2 regions of the Dielma fastidiosa genome follow, and region 2 is predicted to be linked to the other one. Evidence: a T-box and tRNA genes for the amino acid it is inferred to sense, from the RefSeq annotation. Region 2 holds a T-box; the other holds one or more tRNA genes.
What was found. The T-box of region 2 lies ahead of leuS (leucine--tRNA ligase). A T-box ahead of a tRNA ligase gene usually reads a tRNA of that ligase, here a tRNA-Leu.
Positions count from the first base shown of each region.

Region 1: it encodes a tRNA-Leu, which carries the amino acid that the T-box ahead of leuS (leucine--tRNA ligase) is inferred to sense. The anticodon was not compared.

Region 1 covers NZ_QRQL01000001.1:203,043-215,051, forward strand. The annotation lists gene ylqF (ribosome biogenesis GTPase YlqF) at 1-403, opposite strand, end outside; gene lepB (signal peptidase I) at 444-995, opposite strand; gene lepB (signal peptidase I) at 997-1,647, opposite strand; gene rplS (50S ribosomal protein L19) at 1,793-2,140, opposite strand; gene trmD (tRNA (guanosine(37)-N1)-methyltransferase TrmD) at 2,271-2,999, opposite strand; gene rimM (ribosome maturation factor RimM) at 2,996-3,499, opposite strand; gene DWZ33_RS01090 (KH domain-containing protein) at 3,541-3,789, opposite strand; gene rpsP (30S ribosomal protein S16) at 3,792-4,064, opposite strand; gene ffh (signal recognition particle protein) at 4,165-5,550, opposite strand; gene DWZ33_RS01105 (hypothetical protein) at 5,655-6,029, opposite strand; gene DWZ33_RS01110 (type II secretion system protein) at 6,092-6,466, opposite strand; partial or broken gene DWZ33_RS01115 (type II secretion system protein) at 6,512-6,865, opposite strand; gene DWZ33_RS01120 (putative RNA methyltransferase) at 7,226-8,005, opposite strand; gene DWZ33_RS01125 (leucine-rich repeat protein) at 7,999-8,712, opposite strand; gene DWZ33_RS01130 (hypothetical protein) at 8,770-9,057, opposite strand; tRNA gene DWZ33_RS01135 (tRNA-Leu) at 9,186-9,272, opposite strand; tRNA gene DWZ33_RS01140 (tRNA-Cys) at 9,276-9,349, opposite strand; tRNA gene DWZ33_RS01145 (tRNA-Leu) at 9,377-9,463, opposite strand; gene DWZ33_RS17910 (ABC transporter substrate-binding protein) at 9,587-10,660, opposite strand; gene DWZ33_RS17915 (ABC transporter permease) at 10,657-11,454, opposite strand; gene DWZ33_RS01155 (ABC transporter permease) at 11,454-12,009, opposite strand, start outside.
Region 2 covers NZ_QRQL01000011.1:20,102-32,110, forward strand. The annotation lists gene DWZ33_RS16170 (galactokinase) at 1-1,140, shown strand, start outside; gene DWZ33_RS16175 (substrate-binding domain-containing protein) at 1,220-2,194, shown strand; gene DWZ33_RS16180 (YciI family protein) at 2,293-2,595, shown strand; gene DWZ33_RS16185 (MFS transporter) at 2,825-4,123, shown strand; gene DWZ33_RS16190 (GNAT family N-acetyltransferase) at 4,148-5,197, shown strand; T-box leader at 5,281-5,465, shown strand; gene leuS (leucine--tRNA ligase) at 5,503-7,896, shown strand; gene DWZ33_RS16200 (metallophosphoesterase) at 7,949-8,803, opposite strand; gene DWZ33_RS16205 (transcription repressor NadR) at 8,912-9,430, shown strand; gene DWZ33_RS16210 (PTS sugar transporter subunit IIC) at 9,514-10,518, shown strand; gene DWZ33_RS16215 (class I SAM-dependent methyltransferase) at 10,592-11,422, opposite strand; gene DWZ33_RS16220 (hypothetical protein) at 11,900-12,009, shown strand, end outside.

The DNA.
Region 1 (12,009 bases), on a different contig from region 2:
CCATCGCCCTGATTGCTCTTGGATTGATACCACGGCGTTTCTGCCGCTCAATCATCGCTTTCATACATTCCTGACTGGCAGTTGTAATCAGTGACACAACATTATCCTTTAAGACATTCACTGCCAATACCTGTGTTGTATCATTACTCAGACAGTCAATCCATTCTTTGGTGCGGACTGGATCAGCCTTATCAATTTTTGTTAGTAAAATCAAACGCGGCTTCTGTTGGATAATTTCCTCCAAAAGCGGGTTTTTGCTTGAATAAGGGATACGGGCATCACGGCATTCAATCACCATGTCTACCATTTTTAATTTCTCCTGCATTTCCCTTTTAGCTTTGGTCATATGCCCAGGAAACCAGTTAATATTTAATTTAGACGCATTCTGCTCGTTATCTTTCATACTATCACCTTCTTATTCTGCCAACATTAAAAAATACAGCTTAATAGAGCCCAATCTGATTCAGCGGCCAGAAAATCAGAACACCCTTACTGATCAAATCCGCTTCTTTAAAAGGCCCGACTAATGAAGAATCCTTTGATTCAGGACGGTTATCACCCAATAGGAAATATTCATCATCAGCTAATGTAATCTCATCAAAATCACGATTAAAATGTCCGTATTCCGCAGTCTTTTCAGCAATGTAATCAGCATCGAGATAAGATTCATCAATCGGTTCATCATTTACATAAACAACGCCGTCCTCACCTCTCAGTGTATCTCCCGGCATACCGATAATACGCTTTACCCAATGCTCAGTATCGTTATCCTTGCTGTTAACCACAACAATATCATAACGCTCAACCCCAAAATTTAAGCCAACCATATTGCTTAAACCACGGTCTTTGTCATGCAGTGTCGGATACATACTGATGCCATCGACAATTACAGGGTTAAATAAAAACTTAGTAATCAGCCAAAAACAGGCAAAGCTGATCACAAATACTTTCAGAAGACTTAATAATTCTTTTACTGTATCATTTTTCTTTTCCATTTTATTTCACCAATTTGAAATTTGAGAACGGATAATAAATCAGCACATCCTTACACGTTATATTATCGCGGGTAAAAGGCCCGACATAACGTGAATCTGTGGAATTTGTACGATTATCACCCATTACAAAATATTCATCCTCTCCGAGTGTCACTTCATCAAAATCACTTGTGAAAAAGCCTAGATTCTTACGCTGAGTATTTGCATATTCAGTATCAAGGAATGGTTCCTCAATCGGCTCACCATTAATATATACAACATCATCCATACAGGATATAGTTTCACCAGGCAGACCAATTACCCGCTTTACCCAATGATCCTTGCTGTTTGCGGCCTTATCGTTAACAACCACGACATCAAAGCGTTCAATTTCTAAATACTTTGCCGAAAAGATACTGGCAATACCTAAATCATCGTCGTGCAGCGTCGGATACATACTCATGCCGTCAACTCTAACGGGTGTAAAGACAAAGGTTGTCAGCAGCCAAACCGCGCCAAGACAAATAACAAAGGTTTTAATAAAGTCAATTGCTTCCTCTTTAAATGTAGGCTTTTTCTCCGGTTCTTTTGCTCCTTCAGTTTTTTCTTCTTCAATGACTTCTTCTTTAATTACATCGACATCGATGATATCATTTGTTTTATCATTCTCCATACCAAAATCTCCTTTTCAGCATCCAGTTGCCCTATGCCATATAGCTATTTTACCATATTCATTAATCACTTTCATTGGCTGGAACGAATTATTTCTAATCTGTCATATTCTTTAAATAAAAAAGCCGGTTCCCCGACTTTTTGAATTAACGAATTTCTTTGATACGAGATGCTTTACCAGAAAGTCCACGTAAGTAGAATAATTTATTTCTTCTAACTTTACCTTTACGTACTACTTCAATCTTATCGATAATTGGTGAATGTACCGGGAAAGTTCTCTCAACACCAACACCGTTAGAAATCTTACGAACAGTGAAGTTGTCGCTGATGCCACCGCCCTGACGAGCAATAACTAAACCTTCAAAAACCTGGATACGAGATTTGTCACCTTCCTTGATCTTAACGTGAACACGTACTGTGCAGCCAGATCTGAATTCAGGAACATCTTTTTTTAATTGAGTTGCAGTAACTTCATTAACTAAATTTAAATTCATAACTCTCTTTTCTCCTTTTCTTTCATTTATTTAAACGGCTTACTCATTCGTCAGGAATAAATCGCTGACCAGCGGAATAATCGTGCTTTAACAGCCTTTTAATGTTATCACAGAATATTTAAGATTGCAATTATTTTTTATCAATTTCTGCCAATATTTCATCAAAAAGCACTTTTTCTTCTTTTGTAAAGACTCTGTCCTTTAATAATTCAGGTCTTCGCAGATAAGTCTTTCTCAATGATTCTTTCAAACGCCATTTACGAATGTTAGCATGATGACCGGATAATAAGACTTCCGGCACCTGCTGTCCCTCATAATCAACGGGTCTTGTGTATTGCGGATATTCCAGCAAGCCATTCTCAAAGCTGTCATCCTCATGGCTTGCTTCCCTAATGACACCTGTGCATAATCTGAAAACCGCATCACTGATAGCCATAGCGCCGATTTCACCGCCGGTCAGCACATAATCGCCAATTGACACCTCCGCATCAACTAAAGAGCGAATACGCTCATCAAAGCCTTCATAATGGCCGCAGATTAAAATCAAATGATCATAGCCGGCATATGTATGCGCCATCTGTTGTTTGAATGGTGTACCCTGCGGCGTTAACAATACAACATAGCTGTTTTCTGTCCTGACACTTTTCAGCGCATCAGCAATCGGCTGAACCATCAATACCATACCTGCGCCGCCGCCGCATGGTGTATCATCAACATGATTATGCTTATCTTTAGTAAACAAACGGTAGTCAACCGTCTCAAATTCTATTTCCTGTTTAGCTAAAGCTCTGGCGATGATCGAGGTTGACCTAAAGGAATCAAAAAATTCAGGAAACAGTGTTAATACTGTTATTTTCATAGCAGCCCCTCAATCACATGCACGACAATCTTCTTTAACTCAATATCTACATCAACAATAAAGGCATCCACATAAGGAATCAGCACTTCTTTGCCTTCAGCATTGCGCACTCTTAACGTATCATGCGCCAGCGTTTCAATAATTTCTACTACCTTACCTAATTCATTTTCTTCTTCATCCACTACCTGACAATCCAGCAGCTGATAGAAATAGACCTCATCCTCATCAAGCTTTTGCAGTTCATCAGAATCAACACTAATTACACAGCCCTTATATTTTTCAACAAAATTAATATTCAGCAAATCTTTGAATGCTACGAGAAGACATCCTTTATGACGCCGAAAACTAGCCACTTCCATTGGCACCAGTTCTTTGCCGAATTGAATATTTACCGTATTGCCGACAGCAAAACGCTCTTCTTCAAAATCCGTACTGCTGATGATTTTAAGTTCACCCTTAATACCATGAGTATTGATGATTTTTCCAATTTCAATCTGCATCATGATTCCTCCTCTTTAAAAATAGGATGCTGATAAGCATCCTAATAAGATTCAAATTTAATCGTAATTTTCTTATCTTCCTTGCGGGAAGCAACTGACATCATCTGACGGATAGAACCAGCCATACTGCCCTTACGTCCGATTAATCTAGCTACATCTTCACTATTCGCATAAACATAAAGCAAGATTTCCTTTTCATCCAACGTTGACATTAACTTAACCGATAAACTGGCCTTGTCATCAACGATTGGACTGCAAAGATCATATAGAACCTTTTCGAAATCAATCATTGTTATTTAGCGTTTTTTTCTTCGTGAAAACGTTTCATGATACCGTCTTTAGACAGTAAGTTGCGAACAGTATCGCTTGGTTGTGCGCCATTGTTCAGCCATTTCATAGCTAATTCAGCATCAATCTTTACTTCCGCAGGATTTTTTGTAGGATTGTAATAACCTAAAGATTCGATGATTCTACCATCTCTTGGTGATCTTGAATCAGCAGCAACAATTCTATAAAATGGAGATTTCTTTGAACCCATTCTCTTTAATCTTAATTTAACAGCCATCTTAATTTCCTCCTAATCGTTAACTTAACGAATACTACTCTACCATACAAATAAAAAGGTGTCAAGGTTTTTACCTTAACATCTTTATTTTTTTATTCAATTAACGGCGGCGGCCAAAACCACCAAAATTATTCTTAGGCTTTTTACCCATTAATGCACCCATATTCGGCATTTTACCGCTCTTGCCCATATTACCCATCATTTTCATCATTTGACGAGTCTGTTCAAACTGCTTGATTAAACGATTAATATCCGCAACCTGAGTGCCTGAACCCTTCGCAATACGGCTCTTGCGTGAAGCACGCAGTATATCTGGATTTTCACGTTCTTCCATCGTCATACTCAGAATAATCGCTTCTGTCTTTTTCATTTGACCTTCAGCTTTTGCTTCATCAATCTGACCAGCCATCTGCGACATTCCCGGAATCATCTTCATGATGCCGCCAAGACTGCCCAGCTTATTCATCTGGCGGATCTGCATCAGCATATCATCCAGCGTAAATTTGCCGCTCATCATTTTAGAAGCCGCTTTAGCCTGTTCCTCCATGTCCATCTTTTCCTGAGCCTGTTCGACAAAGGTCATGATGTCACCCATACCCAAGATACGGTCAGCCATACGATCCGGATAGAAGATATCTAAATCATCAACCTTTTCACCCTGACCGACAAACTTCACAGGAACATTTGTGATTGCACGTACAGATAAGATACCGCCGCCTCTTGAATCACCGTCAAGTTTAGTGAGAACTAAACCTGTCACAGCCAGCTGTTCATTAAAGCTTTGCGCTACGGTCACAATATCCTGACCGGTCATCGCATCAACAGTCAGCAAAATATCATCAGGCTGAACCGCTTCTTTAATGTCCGCAAGCTCCTGCATCAATTCTTCATCAATATGCAGACGGCCGGCAGTATCAAATAAAACCGTGTCATAACCGTTAACCTTCGCATATTCCATCGCATTTTTAGCCTGTGTCAGCGCTGGTACATCTGCACCCTCACTATACACTTCCACATTAATGCTGTTTCCTAATGTCTTTAACTGCTCGATTGCCGCCGGACGAACAATATCGCAGGCAACTAACAATGGCTTTCTCGCCTTTTTCTTCTTCAGTACATTCGCAATCTTTGCGGAAGCCGTAGTTTTACCAGTACCCTGCAAACCAACCATCATGATAGTTGTAATACCGCTGGACTTAAAATTGATTGACGCCTCAGAAGTACCTAATAATTCAACAATCTCATCATGAACGATTTTAACAACCATCTGACTTGGATTCAGCGAAGACATAACATCTGCGCCCAAAGCCTTTTCCTTTACATGATCAATAAAATCCTTAACTACCTTATAGTTAACATCCGCTTCCAATAATGACATACGCACTTCACGCAGCATGTCATTCATATTTTTCTCAGTTAATTTCCCTTTACCTGTAATATCTCTAAACGCTTTATTCAAACGATTCGTCAATGATTCAAACGCCATAAAATCTCCACCTTTCAGCTTTATTTATTATAACAAAGAATAGTAGAAGTGAAAAGAAGAAAAAAGAAGATACACATGAAATGTACCTTCCCAATAGAATTTAATCAATAATTACCGCACAGAATATCTTCGCCATCTAATGTTTCACAAGCTATACCATCTTTAACATAAGACACATAAGTTACTGACTTGCCATCATCGCTTAAAGTAATACTGATCTGATCTATACTGAAACCAGCCCCCAGCTTCTCAGCAACCCTTTCAGTGAAATTATCCTTAGTAATTCCTGCATCATATTCCTTAGTGAAGAGAATCTGATCCGCAACGATCCAAACCGTATGGGTATTAGCTCTTGCGACCTGAACCTTTACACCCTTGGAATAATTTCTTAATTGTATACCTAAAAATATGACTAAGATACAGAGTAAAGAAACAGCGATAATTAACCAATTAAAATGAAAAACTTTTTTCTTTTTCATAAATTACCCCTTGAAAGCTGACAGTATAATGATTCACTTATTATTTCTCCAATAATAAGCACTCATTGATCTGTACAAACAAAATCAGTCCCATTGGTTGTTTCGCAAGTATAATCACCTGTCTTATAGGCAACATCGGATACCATGTAATTATGATCAAAAGCAACAGACACTTCATCAGCATCAAAGCTTGTACCTAATTTATCCATTACATCTGCTTTAAATACAGCTTCATCAAATTCAGTGTATTTATACTGATAAGATACTTCAACTGCTTTGGCCGCTGACCAAACTGTTCTAGTATTAGCTCTTGCGACCTGCATTTTGGCATCATTTGCATAACCCATAAACTGTGGCACTAAAAATAATGCCAATATCCCCAAGATAGCGATAACTACAATCAATTCGATTAAAGTAAAGCCTTTTTTATTTTTCATAAAGTTACCTCTTAAAAAGAACACACAGAAGTGTGTTCTATAAAATTAATTATTAGGACAAGCAGTGCCACTGAATGTTACGCCATTATACGAACAATTTTCGTAAGTAACACTCGTAATTTTTGTAGGTTTATCATTATTATCAAATACAATTGTAATATTTGCCTTCTTAAAAGAATCTCCTAATTGCTTCGCTGCATCTTCTGTAATATTCAAATCCTTGATATATTCACTCTTAGTTAAGGCAGCATTAGCAGCTGACCATACAGAACGAGTGTTAGCTTTTGCAACTTGTTCTTTTGCATCCTGACTATACCCCATAAACTGCGGTACCAAGAACAGTGCCAAAATACCCAAAATAGCAATAACTACAATCAATTCAATCAATGTAAAACCTTTTTTGTTTTTTTAAATTTTTCATTTTCTTACCCTCCAGTTTTTTTTCATGAAAAACTACCAATTTTTGAGATTGGTATACCCATTACTAACCATATCCTTTAATAATTATATCTCACAAAGGATATAACATCAAGTGATTAAATATAAATAAAACAATAATGCGCACAAACAGACACCTCATCAGCATAAACCTCTAAATTTGACGCAAACACTCTGATTAAGGCTCGTTGAAATATATTATTACATTTATTCATATCGATTAGATTAAAGGCAATAATCTTACGTCTACATTATACAATTTACACAAACTATCGTTAAGTCCCATTCGTTTATCGGTAATGAAATGTCATAATTCGGACATTATTTTTGATATAAATCAATCAAAAAATCGATTTCAGTTGATAATTCGGTTAACGTATTCAAGCGAGCTGCTGATACCTGGCTCGTTTTCCAATAATAAGGCGTCATCATGAATAATGCCTTGATCTGATCATTAGATATTAAATGAATCTGATCTGTTACATTTACTCTTTGAATGTGCGTTAAACCCTTTAATTCAACGCTTTCTTCTTCATTGTCATAAACCTCATCATAAAGCACTTCCTTGAGTCCGTGCAGATGCTTGGCACCCGGCCCTACCTTAATCAGAATACCGCCCTTTTTCAAGATTCGGTTTATCTCATCAACGGGTGTCGGTGCAAAAATATTGACCACACAATCCGCGCTGGCATCACCAATCGGCATATCAAAGATCGAAGCGATCGCATAAATGGTATCCTGATCCAGCTTTGCCGCGGTATTCAATGCCGGTTTGCTTAAATCAAAAGCTATGATTTGATTGCCGCAATCATGAAACTGTCTTGTATAATAGCCCTCTCCGCAGCCTGCGTCAATCAGCATATCCGGCTTTATTTCCTTCAGCAGCTCAATCAGTTTATCAGCCAGCACCTGATAATAACCGGCAGATAAAAACAAGGTTCTGGCATCAACCATTTCCTTAGAATCACCGCTGATTTTCTGATTGCCCAACACCAGATTTACATACCCTTTTTTCGCAATATCATAGGAATGTCTTGCTGAACAGTGATATGTTTTCTCATACCTGACAAGCGGCAGTCTGCATTTGGGACAAACTAACATTGGTTCTTCCCCTTTTCATAATAGATGCCGTCAAAGTCTTCAAAGGTAACTGATTTATAACCATTTTCATCCTTTTCATAGATAATCATATCAAAATGCTCATCAGTATGCATAAATACTGTATTGCCGTTTTTAGTTACAATCTCGGTGAAGTCATCTTCGTTCTGATCATGATTTAATCGTGTATCAAAGATAAAGCTCGATTCCTTCTTTATCTTCCAATATAATTCACCATAGATTGATTTAACTTCAATATAGATGATTTCATCACCTTTTAATGATGCGTTTAATTCAGCAAAAGCATTGGCAATATCGGAAACCACCTCATAACCGTCCGGCAGATCCAAGGAAAGCAGCATGCCGCTGTAACATTTATAGCCAGCATACGGCACTACGATCCGTTTGATTGGATTATTCGCAAAGGCATCCTTCGCTATCCGCGGTATTTCTGCACGTTCAAACACAATTTTCTCGATTTTATTATTCGCGAAAGCACGGCTTTCAATTACCTTCATTTTCTTATGAAAAACAACTTTTCTCAGATAATTGCCGGCAAATGTTTCTTCACCGATCCGTGTTGCTTTTTCACCTAATTCAATATTCATTAAGCTTTTATTCATAAAGTCTGAACCGCTGATATCCAATAAAAAATCACTGAAATAAGCAGTCCCATCCTTTAATAAATAATATTTTTTATCAACTGCCATTTAGATCACACCCTTCTTTCATATTATACCATTTTTTACTATCACGAAGAATGAAAATTATTTTCTTGATAATGGTTTAAGTGTTACCGGTACAAAAACATAAAGAATCAGATATTTAGCCGGTATAAAGCCGGCAATCATGATTATTAGAATAATATATGGGTTATTGATATAATTCACTAATTCCAAAGTAATAGAGCTTAAGACAAGACAGTAGATAATCATAAGCGCGATACTTTTTATCGTATTCAGTTTAACCTCATAATTCCTGCCGCAGTTTGGGCACCGAACCTGTTTATCTGTCATTTTAACTTTCATTTTAGTTTTGCATTGTGGACATTGCATCAGCATCACCTGCTTTCTATTTAATTGTACTTGAATTTAAGTGACTTAGCAACCGGAGGCTGTTTTAAGCACAAAAAAGCTGTAATTTTCAGAGGAACTCCTACTTGTTACAGCTTCTGTCTATCGAATGGTGGGGCCGGGGGGACTTGAACCCCCACGGGATCGCTCCCAACGGATTTTAAGTCCGTTGCGTCTGCCTATTTCGCCACGGCCCCAACTGGAGGTACCAATCAGATTTGAACTGATGATCACAGAGTTGCAGTCTATTGCCTTACCACTTGGCTATGGTACCATACCTATTTAATTGTTTTACAATGAATGGTGGGGCCGGGGGGACTTGAACCCCCACGGGATTGCTCCCAACGGATTTTAAGTCCGTTGCGTCTGCCTATTTCGCCACGGCCCCAAAACTTTTCATTGCTCGTCTATTATATTAAATTTAATCAGAAAATGCAACAGCTTTTCACACTTTTTTAGAAAAAAAGAGCAAAAACATTTCTGTCTCTGCTCCCCTTTTATCTATTCAGTTTTATTGAGCCTTTACTTTAAGCCATAATTCAGCCAGTTTGCTGACCATTTCCGCATTATAAACAAAGACTTCATCTTTAGCATAACCAACTCTTGGCAGATAGGCTTCATTGTCTTCATATAAGCCGCCTGGCGCTGTCATATCATCTAATACTTCCTGATTGCTTGATGCATAGCCAACTTCTTCAGAATTGCCGTATGATGCTTCATAAGTCAACACATAGTTGATAAATTCATTAGCTAATTTAGGATTCTTGGCATTCGCTGGAATAACCATGCCGTCAGACCAGATATTTGTTCCCTCATTCGGCTGGAAATAACGCATATCTTCATTTTCAGAAAGAATATAAGCAGCATCGCCTGAGTAAACAACCGCAAGATCCTTCATGCCATTAACCATGTTGTCAATAACCTCATCGGTAACATAAGCCGGGTCCATTGTATTGTTGATCTGTGACAGCCATTCATAGGCAGCCTGAATTTCAGTATCATCAGAGCTGTTCATTGAATAGCCCAGATTTTTAAGCGCGATCATAAATGAATCACGTTCTGAGTCATACATATAAATGCGGCCCTTGTAATCTGTATCCTGAAGAATAGCATAACCCTCTTTTTCTACTTTTTCACTTGGCACATTGGCTGAATTGTATACAATCCCTACACTGCCCCAGAAATAAGGCGCGGAATAAGTGTTATCTGGATCATAAGGCAGGTTTTTAACCCCCTCTGCCAGATTTGCAAGATTAGGAATCATTGATTTATCAAGCTCCTGAAGCATATTTTCTTTAACCAGACGTTCAATCATGTAATCGGAAGGAACCAGTACATCATATGAATCACCGGCCTGTAATTTAGTATACATTTCTTCATTGGAATTAAAGTATTCTACAACGACCTTTACACCAAACTCTCTTTCAAAATCAGGAATTAAATCTTCACCCATATAGGCACCCCAGTTATAGAGCTTTAATGTATCTGAACCATATTTTTCAACAGCATCGCTGGAGCCATTGGAAGAGGAACAGCCGCTTAACAGCAGCATGGCGCTTGTTAGTACAGCAAGTGTTTTTTTCATATTCTCTTTTTCTCCTTTTTATCTTTTAAAAGTGGTACAACATTGGCTAAAATCAGTCCAATGGTAATAATAACGATAATAATTGTCGATAATGCATTGATGGATGGATTGATGCGTTTTGACATCGTCCATACCAGCGTTGAAATATTGTTGACGCCATTGCCGGTAACGAAATAAGAAATAACAAAGTCGTCAAATGACATTGTAAAGGCAATTAACGCGCCGGATACGATTCCCGGCATAATCTGCGGTACGATGACCTTTGTCAATGCCTGCCATGGTGTAGCGCCTAAATCCATTGCCGCTTCCGTAAGGTTTGGATCAAGTGTTCTCAGCTTTGGTGTGACGCTTAATATTACATAAGGAATACAGAACATAATATGCGCCAGCAGCAAAGTGACAAAGCCTTTTTCTATCCCTTTGATTGATGCAAAGAGCATCAGCAGGCCAACTGCGGTAACAATTTCCGGGTTCATAATCGGCAGATTGTTGATTTGTTCGACAATATTCTGTACGATCCTTTTTGATTTAGATAAACCAATCGCGGTAATCGTACCGACGATGGTTGATACAACCGTGGCAATAATCGCGATGATAAAGGTATACCAAATGGCTTCCATCATCGTGCGGTCGGCAAACATTTTTTCATACCAGCGCAATGAGAAGCCGCTGAAATGAGTTAATGATTTAGTTTCATTAAATGAGAAGAAAATCGTATAAATAATCGGCAGATAGAAGAATATCAGCATTAAAACAATATAAATATTGAAAATAGGCTGTTTCTTTTTCTTCATTAGATACGCCCCCTTCCATTCGACGGGTCTTTATCTACTTTCTTAGTCAGATACATCAGGAACATGATGATGACCGCTAAAATCAAAGACAGTGCCGATCCGGCATTCCAATCGCCGGATTTCAGGAATAAGGTTTCAATAATATTTCCGACGTTGGAGAATTTACCGCCGCCGATCAATGACGTAATGGTAAAGGTAGATACCGCCGGTAAGAAAACTAAGGTAATACCGCTGACTACACCCGGCAAAGATAAAGGCAGGGTGATTTTTCTGAATGCCTCAAGCGGTGTCGCCCCTAAATCACTGGCAGCTTCCAGATAGCTTTTATCCATTTTAGTCAGTGATGTATAAATCTGCAGAATCATAAACGGAATAAAATTATAAATCATAACAAAGACAACCGCTGCCTCAGTATGAATCATTTTTACCGGGCCAATGCCAATCAGCCCCAGCAAGGTATTAAACAAGCCGTCATCCTGAAGCATTCCCATCCACGCATACGTTCTTACTAACATATTGATCCACATCGGCAAGGTAATCAGCAGTACCAAAAGA
Region 2 (12,009 bases):
GGCGATGAAGAAGCGGCAATCTATTCAGCACCGGGCAGAAGTGAGGTCAGCGGCAATCATACGGATCATCAGTTTGGTAAAGTGCTGGCGGCTTCCATTAATCTGGATGCAATCGCAGTTGTGTCAAAGCGCGATGATGATGTGATTCAAGTTTATTCATCAGGCTTCGAGATTGCCCCGGTGGATCTTAAGGTACTGGCGGTACAGCCAAATGAGGCTGGCCGATCAGAAAGCTTGATCCGCGGCGTGGCAGCTCGTTTAAAGGCGTTGAACTATCAAATCGGCGGTTTTAATGCAGTCATGACTTCCAATGTTTTAAGCGGTTCAGGTTTATCCTCCTCAGCGGCATTTGAGGTATTGATGGGAACCATTCTCTCCTATTTATATAATGAGGGAGCTATTGATCCAGTATTGATTGCTCAGACTGCGCAGTATGCGGAGAATAATTATTTTATGAAACCATGTGGTTTAATGGATCAGTGTGCATGTTCAGTCGGTGGTTTTATCGCCATTGATTTCTTTGATAATCAGCATCCGATCGTAGAAAAACTGGATTTTGATTTTTCTAAGACGGGTTATAATTTGTGTATTACGGATACGCGCGGTGATCATGCGAATCTGACCGATGAATATGCGGCTGTGCCGGCGGAAATGAAGGCTGTGGCAAAAGCGATGGGTCATGAAGTGTTAAGTCAGTGCTCTGAGGATGAATTTTATGCGGCCCTGCCTGAATTGCGGAAGCAGCTTGGCGACCGTCCAATTCTGAGAGCGATTCACCTGTTTGCGGAAAATAAACGGGTTGATGAACTGAAAAAGGCACTGCATGCGGGTGATATTAATGCCTTTATTGATTTGATTAAGGCAAGCGGCCGCAGCTCAGCGATGTATCTGCAGAATATTTATGCGAATTTTGAGGCTAATAATCAGCCGGTATCCGTGGCGCTTGCGGTTTCTGATCATCTGCTTGAGGGTAAGGGCGCATGGCGTGTTCACGGCGGCGGTTTTGCCGGTACGATTCAGGCCTTTGTTAAGAATGAAGATGTAGAGACCTATTATAATGCGATGGAGCATCTGTTTGGTGAAGGCAGCTGCTATATCTTAAAGGTAAGAAATATCGGCGGCTGTCAGGTGCTTGATTAAAGACAGACCCTCATGTCCCAATGACTCAAGAAAATGGTATAATAGTCATGCTGATGCGAGTCATTAAGAGGAGGACATCATGAAAAAGTTAGAAAAAGCACTGTTGGCCTTGCTGCTGCTGGCCGGCATGGGCGGCTGTACCAAGAAGGAAGCGCCAAGTCAAGAAACAGTGAAGAATAAAACTAAGGTATGCGCTTCAATCAATCGTGAGGATGCTAAGGCAGAAACTTTGGTCGAGATTGAACTGAAAGCTGCGTTTGCTGAATTGGCTGACACTTTGCCAACGGAATTGAGCTTCTATAATGTCAGCAAGGATCAGGCGGCTCAGAATACGGCGGTTGATACGATGCTGAAAGAGAGCTGTGCTGCGGTTATCATTGAGCTTGTTGATATTGCTGCCGCGCAGCCGATTATGGAAAAGCTTCAGGCGGCTGGCTTGCCGTTAATTTATATTGAAAACGATCCGGGTGATGAAATACTCAACGCCTATGCGGATAAATCAACGTATATCGGCCCGGATATTCAGAAAAACTATGTGCTGCAGGGTGAGATCGTCGCATCGCTGCCTAATACCGGCAACATCAACGGTGATGATCAGGTTTCAGCGGCCATTCTTTCAGTCAGTGAATTAAGCATTGAGAATCAAAATGCCATGCTGAGCGCGGTGGCTGCTAAAGGGGTGCGGGCCGAAATCCTTGAAGCTGCGGTGAGTGAAAACGATCGTGAAAAAGGCAAGGAAGCCGCTGCTCGTTTATTGAAGCGCTATGGTGATGGCTTAGATGTGGTTTTTGCTGAAAGTGAAGCATTGGCTTTAGGTGCTGCTGACGCGATTTCAGCGGCCGGCCGTGAAAATGGCATAAATATTTATTTGATCAGCGGGGAAGACAGTCAGGCTGTCCGCAATTTCATCAATGATACATTGATTGAAGGATCGTTATGGGATGATGTTGAAGCCCGCGCAAAGGCAGCTGCCGAGAGTGTTAAAAAAGCGCTTAAAGGTGAAAGTCTTGGACTTAAAACATTAATAACCAATAAGCTGGCAATGAAAGGGTAAAAGCGCGTTATCGCGCTTTTCTTTTGGGCGCTTTAGTGGCTTGACATATGGTTCTGTGATAAAATAAGAGCATCGTGATAGAAGCCGGAGGAATGAAAATGAAATATTTCTTGGTAGAAGGAATCGTAACGCATCCAGAAAAAATGACGGATTCGCTGATGCAGGCACATCAAGCTTATACGGAAACATTAATGAAAGCAGGGCAAGTTCTTTTTTCTTCTTTAAAGAGTGATATGAGCGCTTCAGTAACCGTAGTGAAAGCTGAAACATTACAAGCGGTTCAGACATTTTACCATCAGGAACCCTTTTATAAAAATGATGTGCTTACTTATTCAATTACTGAATTAGCTGTTCATTATCATGCATCTGATACAGAGCATTGGTTTCAAGCAGCGGACTAAATCAAAAACAAGGTGTGCGTTTCGCATGCTTTTATTTTGTTTACTTACTAACAAGCTGCCTGTATAATAAAGCTATCATACAATTTGAGGAAAGGATCATTTTATGAAACTAACTATTGCAGCTGCTCCGTGCATCGCCTAAATGCGGATATCAATGCATGGAGAGTATAAATTAAGTATCCGCTAGGGGCTTTGCACTTTAATCATTATTAAAAAGGAGCAAAGTCAAATGAAAAACTTTAAACAAATTATAAAACAATTACACATATTTCTTTTATTATGGAGTACGCAGTCATTTTCATCATTAGGCAGTTCAATGACTGGATTTGCGCTTATTTTGTGGTCATATGAACAGCATGGCAGTGCCTTGCTGACTTCTTTCTTATCAGTCTGTACTTACGCGCCCTATGTGCTGCTTAGTATTTTTGCCGGGACATTAAGCGATAAATGGAATAAAAAGGTTACCATGCTTTTATGTGATGGAATGGCAGCATTAACAACAATTGTTGTCTTATACTTATTAAATACCCATCAGTTACAGCTGTGGCATCTGTATGTTGTCAATTCTGTCAATGGCATCATGAATGCGCTGCAGCAGCCAGCCAGTGATGTGACAATTACCTTGCTGACACCGCGTGAATTGTATCAGCAAGTAAGCAGTCTGCGCAGCTTTTCTGATTCGTTGATTACGGTTCTGGTGCCGGTAATTGCTTCTAGTCTTTATGCGTTTTTAGGATTGCGGGCAGTGATTGCTTTCGATCTGATTACCTTTATGACGGCTTGGCTTACCTTGATCTTTTTGATCCAAATACCAGCCTTAGAATCAACAAAGCATGAAGCGGCTGAAACTTTTTGGCAGAGTACGAAGCAGGGTCTGCTTTTTCTGAAAACGCATCGGGGTATCTTAGATTTGATTTTATTTCTGGCAATGATCAATCTGGCTGCATCGATGTATCAAGCGGCGCTGCCTGCTTTGCTGCTGTCAAGAAAGGGCGGCGGTGAAACTGTTTTGGGTTTGGTGAATGCTTGCTGCGGCTTGGCGAATCTGGCTGGCAGTGTATATTTGTTATTTAGTAAACCGCCGAAAAGCCGGATTGCTGTCATCTGCAATACATTGCTGTTTTCAATGATGAGTGAAAATCTGATTTTGGCGCTGGGAACTGAACCGTGGATGTGGTGTTTGGGAGCAATCTTAGGCTGGATCTGCATTCCTATCATGAACACCAATCTCGATGTTGTGCTGCGCTCATCCATTCCCGCCGCGATTCAAGGCCGAGTATATTCAGCCCGCAATACGCTTCAGTTCTTTACGATACCGTTAGGTTATTTTCTGGGTGGTTATCTGGTAGATTGGGTATTTGAACCATTTATGGCCGCACAGTCAGAGGGGCTTTTGGTTCAGCTGTTTGGCAGCGGCAAGGGCAGCGGCGCGGCACTTTTGTTTTTGATAATAGCTATTTTAGGCATTGTTACCTGTTTGATTTTCCGTCATGACCGGTATATCTGGCAGCTGGAAAAAACGGAATAAAGCAATCCGATGGGAGGAATAATTTTGATTACAATCAGAATGATGGCAGGCGATGAAGTAAAGCCAGCTTTAAAGTTAGCAAGAAAAGCGTTTGCCGGTATTGAGTGTTTATTTATCAGCAAGCCCAAAACGGGAATCGTGGCATTGATTGATAATCAGATCGTCGGCGGTGTTTTTGTGAAACAGATTTCGATTCAAAACGGCAGTCTTGGCTATCTTGATACTGTTTTTGTTGATCCGGCCTATCAGGGACAGGGCATTGGCCGGCAGCTTGTAGCCGCCGCCAGCGATTATCTCTTACAGCAGGGCTGTCAAGTGCTCAGCGGTATTGTAAAGGATGATAATGTCGGCTCATGGCAGTCTTTTCTGGACAGCGGTTATAAAAGGGTAAGCTTAAAGAAGGCAGCACATCATTTAGGCATGGATGGAATGCTTAAGCAATATTTTGTCACTCCCTTATTTGCCTGCAACGGCATGGAATTATATCTGAATGTGAAAACAGCCCCGCTTGATGCAAAGAAGGTACATTCTCTGCCGCAGATTATCGCTTATTTAGGTCTTAATGCGGTTTTAATGCTGGCTGCTTATTTCAATCATCAGCCCTTTAATCTGTTCTTATGCATCTATCTGCTTTTACTGGCCGGCGGTGTGCTGTTTGGCTGGCTGGGCAGCTGTCTGACAAAAAGAGAATGGTATTTCCGTCTCAACAGCGGCGGCGCAGTGCTTGTTGCTTTCATTAATTTTGTCGGCGGTTTATATCCGATGATAGGCAGCTGGTACCCAAAACAATATGAAAATACACCGGCTTTCAGAAAAGCTATGGGCATCACAGCGCTGTGTGAATGGTGTTTCTATCTGGCTATTACCCTGCTGGCTTTTCTGATGGCAAACCAAGCTTCAATTTTTAAGCTGACCGCATCTTTAGGAAGTGTTTTCCTGCTATATCGGATAATAGCGGTATATCCCTTTGAATCCTATGGCGGCAAGCGGGTCTATCAGTGGCATAAAGCTGTTTTTCTGCTGATGGCAGGCTTATCGCTTGGCTTAATTCTGATGGTCAACGGGCTGCTTTAAGCATGATTATCAAACATGGATGATTATCCTTAAATTGTCCTTAATCCGTTGACTTAAAGGCTTAAAACTGCTATTATAGTTAAGGAATGGCGATGAATTAGAGTAGTAATGGAAGACAGCATTAAAGAGAGCTGATGGCAGGTGTGAATCAGTATGCGAAATCTGTGAACTCGCTAAGGAGCCTTGGCTGATCCGGCGTTATCGGATAAATGAGGGCATGCCTTTAGGCATGAACTAAGGTGGTACCGCGTAATTTAACGTCCTTAGAACAGGACGTTTTTTTATTGGAAAGGAAGGAAAATAAAATGGGATTTAACCACAAGGAAATTGAAAAGAAGTGGCAGAAGTATTGGCTTGAAAATAAGACTTTTGCCTGTGATACATATGATTTCAGCAAGCCGAAATACTATGTGCTGGATATGTTTCCATATCCAAGCGGCAATGGTCTGCATGTCGGACATCCGGAGGGCTATACAGCTACCGATATCATTGCCCGTATGAAACGGATGCAGGGTTACAATGTTCTGCACCCAATGGGATGGGATGCTTTTGGTCTGCCGGCTGAACAGTTTGCCATCAATACCGGTCATCATCCGGCGGCTTTCACGAAGAAGAATATTGATCATTTCCGTGAACAGATTCAAAGCCTCGGTTTTTCTTATGACTGGGATCGTGAAATTTCAACGACGGATCCTGATTACTACAAATGGACACAGTGGATTTTTACTAAGCTATATGAAAAAGGCTTAGCCTATGTTGATGAAATTCCTGTTAACTGGTGCCCAGAATTAGGAACGGTGCTGGCTAATGAAGAGGTAATCGATGGTAAGAGTGAACGCGGCGGCTTCCCGGTATATCGCCGGCCGATGCGTCAATGGGTATTGAAGATTACGGAATATGCAGAACGTCTGCTTGAGGATTTGGATCTTTGTGATTGGCCGCAGTCAACCAAGGAGATGCAGATCAATTGGATCGGTAAATCAACCGGTGCGAATGTAATCTTTAAAATCAAAGATACTGATAAAGAATTTACTGTCTTTACAACTCGCTGTGATACTTTATTTGGAGCTACTTACTGTGTGCTTTCACCGGAGCATCCTTATGTCGATGAAATTACCAGTGCCAAGCAAAAAGCGGAAATTGACGCTTATAAAAAAGCCTGCGCCACGAAATCAGATTTAGAGCGTACAGAGTTAAATAAAGAAAAAACCGGTGTATTTACCGGTGCTTATGCGATCAATCCGGTTAATGGCAAGGAAGTGCCAATCTGGATTTCGGATTATGTATTGGCAAGCTATGGAACAGGAGCTATCATGGCGGTTCCGGCTCATGATACGCGTGACTATGAATTTGCCAAGAAATTTGGCTTGGATATCATTCCGGTGCTTGAGGGCGGCAATATTGAGGAAGCGGCATGGACAGAAGACGGTCTGCATATCAATTCTGAATTCTTAAATGGCATGAATAAGGAAGATGCGATTAATACAATGCTGAAATGGCTTGAGGAGCATCATTGCGGTAATGCCAAAACAACCTATAAATTACGTGACTGGCTGTTTTCACGTCAGCGTTATTGGGGGGAACCAATTCCTATCGTATTAATGGAAGACGGCACTAAGCGCACGGTTGATATCAGTGAGCTGCCGCTGGAACTGCCGGAAACGACAAACTTTAAACCAAATGAAAGCGGTGAGTCACCATTAAGTCACTGTGAAGATTGGCTGAATGTGGAAATTGACGGTGTAAAAGGCAAACGTGAAACAAATACGATGCCGCAGTGGGCTGGCAGCTGCTGGTACTATCTGCGTTATATCGATCCAAAGAATAATGATGCTTTGGCTGATCCGAAGCTGCTGGAGCATTGGCTGCCGGTAGATTTGTATGTCGGCGGTGCTGAGCATGCGGTTCTGCATCTGCTTTATGCCCGTTTCTGGCACAAGGTGCTTTATGACTGCGGTGTAGTGCCTACTAAGGAACCATTCCAAAAACTGTTCCATCAGGGCATGATTCTTGGTGAAAACAATGAGAAAATGTCTAAATCAAGAGGGAATGTTATCAATCCTGATGAAATTGTCGAAGCATTGGGTGCCGATTCATTGCGTGTTTATGAAATGTTTATGGGACCTTTGGAAGCGGCGCTGCCTTGGAGTACAAAGGGACTTGACGGTGCGCGTAAATGGCTGGATCGTGTTTATCGTCTTTATACTGAATCAAATAAGATTGTGGATACGAATGACGGCAGTCTCGATAAGGTCTATCATGCGACCGTTAAGAAGGTAACGAATGATATTGAAACATTGAATCTGAATACAGCTATCTCTCAGATGATGATCTTTATCAATGAATGTTATAAAGCAGAAACGATTTACCGTGAATATGCTGAAGGCTTTGTGAAAATGCTTGCCTGCTTTGCACCGCATCTTGGTGAAGAATTATGGCAGTATTTAGGACATGAAGGAACCATTGCTTATGTGGCTTGGCCAGTCTATGATGAAAGCAAGCTGATTGAAGATGTGATTGAAATCGTCGTTCAGGTTAATGGTAAAATGCGTGGTAAATTCAGCTGCCCGGCTGATGCTGATGAAGCGTACATCAAAGAGGAAGCATTGAAATTAAAACCGGTGCTTGCTCAGATTGAGGGTAAGGAAGTCAGAAAAATTATTGTAATCAAGGGCAAAGTTGTTAATATTGTAGCTTAAAATAAAAGCGAGAATGCTTTATCATCATGTGATGAAGGTTCTCGCTTTTGCTTTATTTATTTGTCAGTCTGATCATGATACACTGCGGCGGGGCAAATAAACGAATATCAAAATCAGTTGTCCCCAAACCATTGCCGACAATGATGACTGTATTATTCACGGTTGTAGTGCCATGCGTATATTTTCTGGCGCCATCCTTGCGGAACAGCGGCCCAAACATCGGCAAAGCAATCTGACCGCCGTGAGAGTGTCCGGCAACCACCAGATCAATGTTGTTTAACGGCAGACTGCCCGCAAGGTCGGGCGCGTGGGTCAGTACAATCGTAAAGTTATTTGTATCAATGTTTTCCATCGCCTTATTGATGTCGGGTTTGCCGCCGATCTGTGAATCAATGCCAATCAGGTTGATTGAATGTGTGGAATCTTTATGTAACAGCACACTGGCATTGTTTAATAATTCAAAATCCGCATAATAGAAGATATTCTGCATACCTTCCTCTAATTGCCTTGAAGCATGGTCGCTTTCACCAAGCACCGCAAATTTACCATAAGGCGCTTCCAGCGTTTTAAGCAGCTGAATCAATTCTTCACGAACGGAATCATTTACGGGTACCTGATCGGGTTTATCGAATAGATCACCGGCAAATAAAATGATGTCAGGACTGGCTTGATTGATTTTTTCAATCATGGCACTCAGCCGTTCTTTATCCATGAAGGAATTATAATGAATGTCTGAAATCAGCGCGATTTTAAGATTGTTGCATTCATCAGGTATTTTATTGGAAATTACTGTCTGATTGACGATATTCACACGCTTCACGGAAACAAATGTACCGTAGAAGATCATTCCGGCAAAGATACAAGCCGCTATCAGCATAACAGATAAAATTTTTATAATTTTTTTCAAGTTGATCATCCTCATTCCTGTCTATTTTAACATAACCGCATGGATATTAAAAGTTGTAAATCAAGGTGTGAGTATGCTACACTAGAAGATGCGAAAAGAGGTAATTTTATGAATGCGAATGAACGCCGTCAGAAAATAATTGAATGCCTGAAACAAAGCCGTCAGGCTGTCAGTGCGTCTTCTCTTGCCAGTCAGCTTGATGTCAGCCGTCAGATCATTGTTGGTGATATTGCACTGCTTCGAGCTGAGGGAATCAAGATTGAAGCGACACCTAGAGGTTATCGAATGGAAGTTATCGCTGAAAGGCCCCGCCGCTGTTTTGCCTGTGTGCATGAGATTGATGATATGGCAGAGGAGCTGTACTGCATCGTTGATAATGGCGGTTATGTGGTAGATGTGATTGTGGAACATCCGATTTATGGGCAGATAATAGGTTCGCTGAGACTTGCTTCACGTTATGATGTTGATCAATTCATGCAGAAGGTAAGGGAAGCGAATGCAAGTATTCTGTCACAGCTGACAGGCGGAATTCATCTTCATACTGTTGAAGCTGAGGATGCGGCATGCTTTGAAAGAATTGAAGCGGCACTTGCTGAACAGGGATATTTAGTAAGAAAAGAACATTGACTTTCATTTTTGGAAGTGTATAATATTAGTCATGTCATGTGTCAAGACACATTGATGTGACTTTTTTTGAAAAGGGGATCTATATGAAACAAATGAGGAAATATATTGATCGATATCTGATTCAGGCAATGTCTTCAATGGCGCTTGGTTTATTTAGTTCATTGATAATTGGCTTGATCTTGTCACAGCTTGCGAAAATTAACTTCTTAAGCTTTCTGCAGCCGTTCGCGGATGTTGCGAATGCTTCTTCACCAGTCATCGGTTCAGCGATTGGTGTCGCTATTGCCTATGGGCTGAAAGTAAAGCCGCTGGTTTTATTTTCAATGTGTATAGCCGGTGCTTTTGGTTATACGGCAGGCGGACCGGTAGGGGCATATGTAGCGGCGGTCATCGGCAGTGAGATCGGTATGCTTGCGGCGGGCAAAACCAGCGTCGATATTATTGTTACACCGATTGTCAGCATTGTATCCGGTTGTCTGGCTGGTCAGCTGATTGGCCCAGCGGTATCGGCATTAATGGCTTCATTAGGAACGATTATTAATAATGCAACGCTGATGTCACCGATTCCAATGGGAATATTGATTGCGGTCGTGGTTGGGATGGTTTTGACAGCACCGATATCCTCCGCTGCTTTATGTATTATGTTAGGCCTTGATGGCTTGGCGGCCGGGGCGGCTGTGGTTGGCTGCAGCGCGCAAATGATTGGCTTCGCAGTGATGAGCTATAAGGAAAACGGCTTCGGCGGATTTATTTCCGTAGGCATCGGAACCAGTATGCTTCAATTTGCCAATATAATTCGTCATCCGCAAATTTGGATTGCGCCAACCTTGGCATCAGCTATTCTTGGCCCGATATCTACAGCGGTTTTGAAAATGAGTAATACAGCGGTGGGCGCAGGAATGGGTACCAGTGGGTTAGTCGGCCAATTTTCAGCCTTTGCGGCAGTGCCTGATGGCGGTGCAACTTTGTTGATTCAAGTCGTGCTGATGCATTTCATCCTGCCGGCGATTCTGACGCTGATCATTCATGAAATTACGATTAAGCTCGGTTGGGTAAAATCAGAATATTTAAAACTTGAAGACTTATAGCAGCGTCTGTTTAAGCTGTGATTAAAGGTTCAATGAAACTTCGTTTTAGAATTAAGACGAGGTTTTTTTAGTTTTATTTTTTTGCTAATACACAAATTGTATCACAATTATCATTATAACTATCTCCAGCCACACTGCTGAAAAAATGAATGTTTCTAAACCCAATACTTTTTAGATTATCATTTAATTCATTCAGTGTAAAAGTATGTTCCCAGACATTATAATAGGAAAATTCATTCTTGGTAGCAACTATATATTGATTTAAAAATGTATTATCTTCTTCATAACGATAAAAAGCATGTAATAATAAATATAAATCTTGATGCCAGAATCCATCCTCACATATTTCCCAATCTTTTCTTTCTTTTTCTTTGGCATATTTTAATGGAGTAAAAACATCAAATAAAAAGATTCCGCCAGGAAGAAGTGAATTATACACATCAACGGTAAGCTTCGTTCTTGCTTCATTGGATAAAACTCCAAAATCGCAAAATATCATAGTGATTAGGTGATATTTATTATTTATGTTAAGCTTAGTGTAATCGCCTTGAATATAATTGATTTTAAGGTGTTTCATACGAGCAGAGTTTCTAGCATATGTGATTGAAAGCTTAGATAAATCAATACCGGTTACGTTATATCCTTTTTTACAAAACAGTTCTGCATAGATACCCGGCCCGCAGCCTAAGTCTAACAGGGCAGGATATTTATTAGGCGGAGTAATTTCACAAATCCAATTAACTGATTTTTCTACAAAACTTAATTTTCGTGTTGCTGAATCTAGGTTTTCATCTAAATGAGCATTAAGCATATTTTTAGATATATAGGGGGTGTTCCAAATATTTTGTGGACTTGCTTCAAATAATCTAGGTTTATTTTCTAATACTTCAAATATTTTTTTCATGTGTTTTGTCCTTTCATTATAAATGACGGTAACTGCTTAAATTAAAAAAAACTGTGGGATTTCCACAGTTAAAATAAAATATATTAACATGGAAATCTAAAATAATCAGTTAAGCATAACAATAACATCTGTATAAGTGACAGATATTTTAGTTCTATGCAATTTTGATTAAATTATTTTTTCCACGTTTCACTTATGTTACTGATTATGCAACATCAAATGCGCCGGACAAAACCAACTCCTTTAAAGTTACCGCAGATAAATTATATAATAAGTAAAAATATAATGCAATGAATGCTTTATCTTTCCTTCGCTTCATAAAGTAAACGAATCATGATTCCATAAATTAACAATATCTTCATATATTTTACTTAAATCAAATTTAAAACCTATATAGTAATGAATAATTTTCTATGTTACAATAGGTACAGACTTGGGAGCATTTAATTCTAAAACATAATAAGGAGAGTTCAAAAAATGAAAAGAATTAGGAGAATTATATGTTCTTCATTTTTATGCGCGGCACTTGTAGGTTCAACATGCATTGTCAGCGCAGAAAAAGGATTTGAAGAGTCTACGGCAGTAAA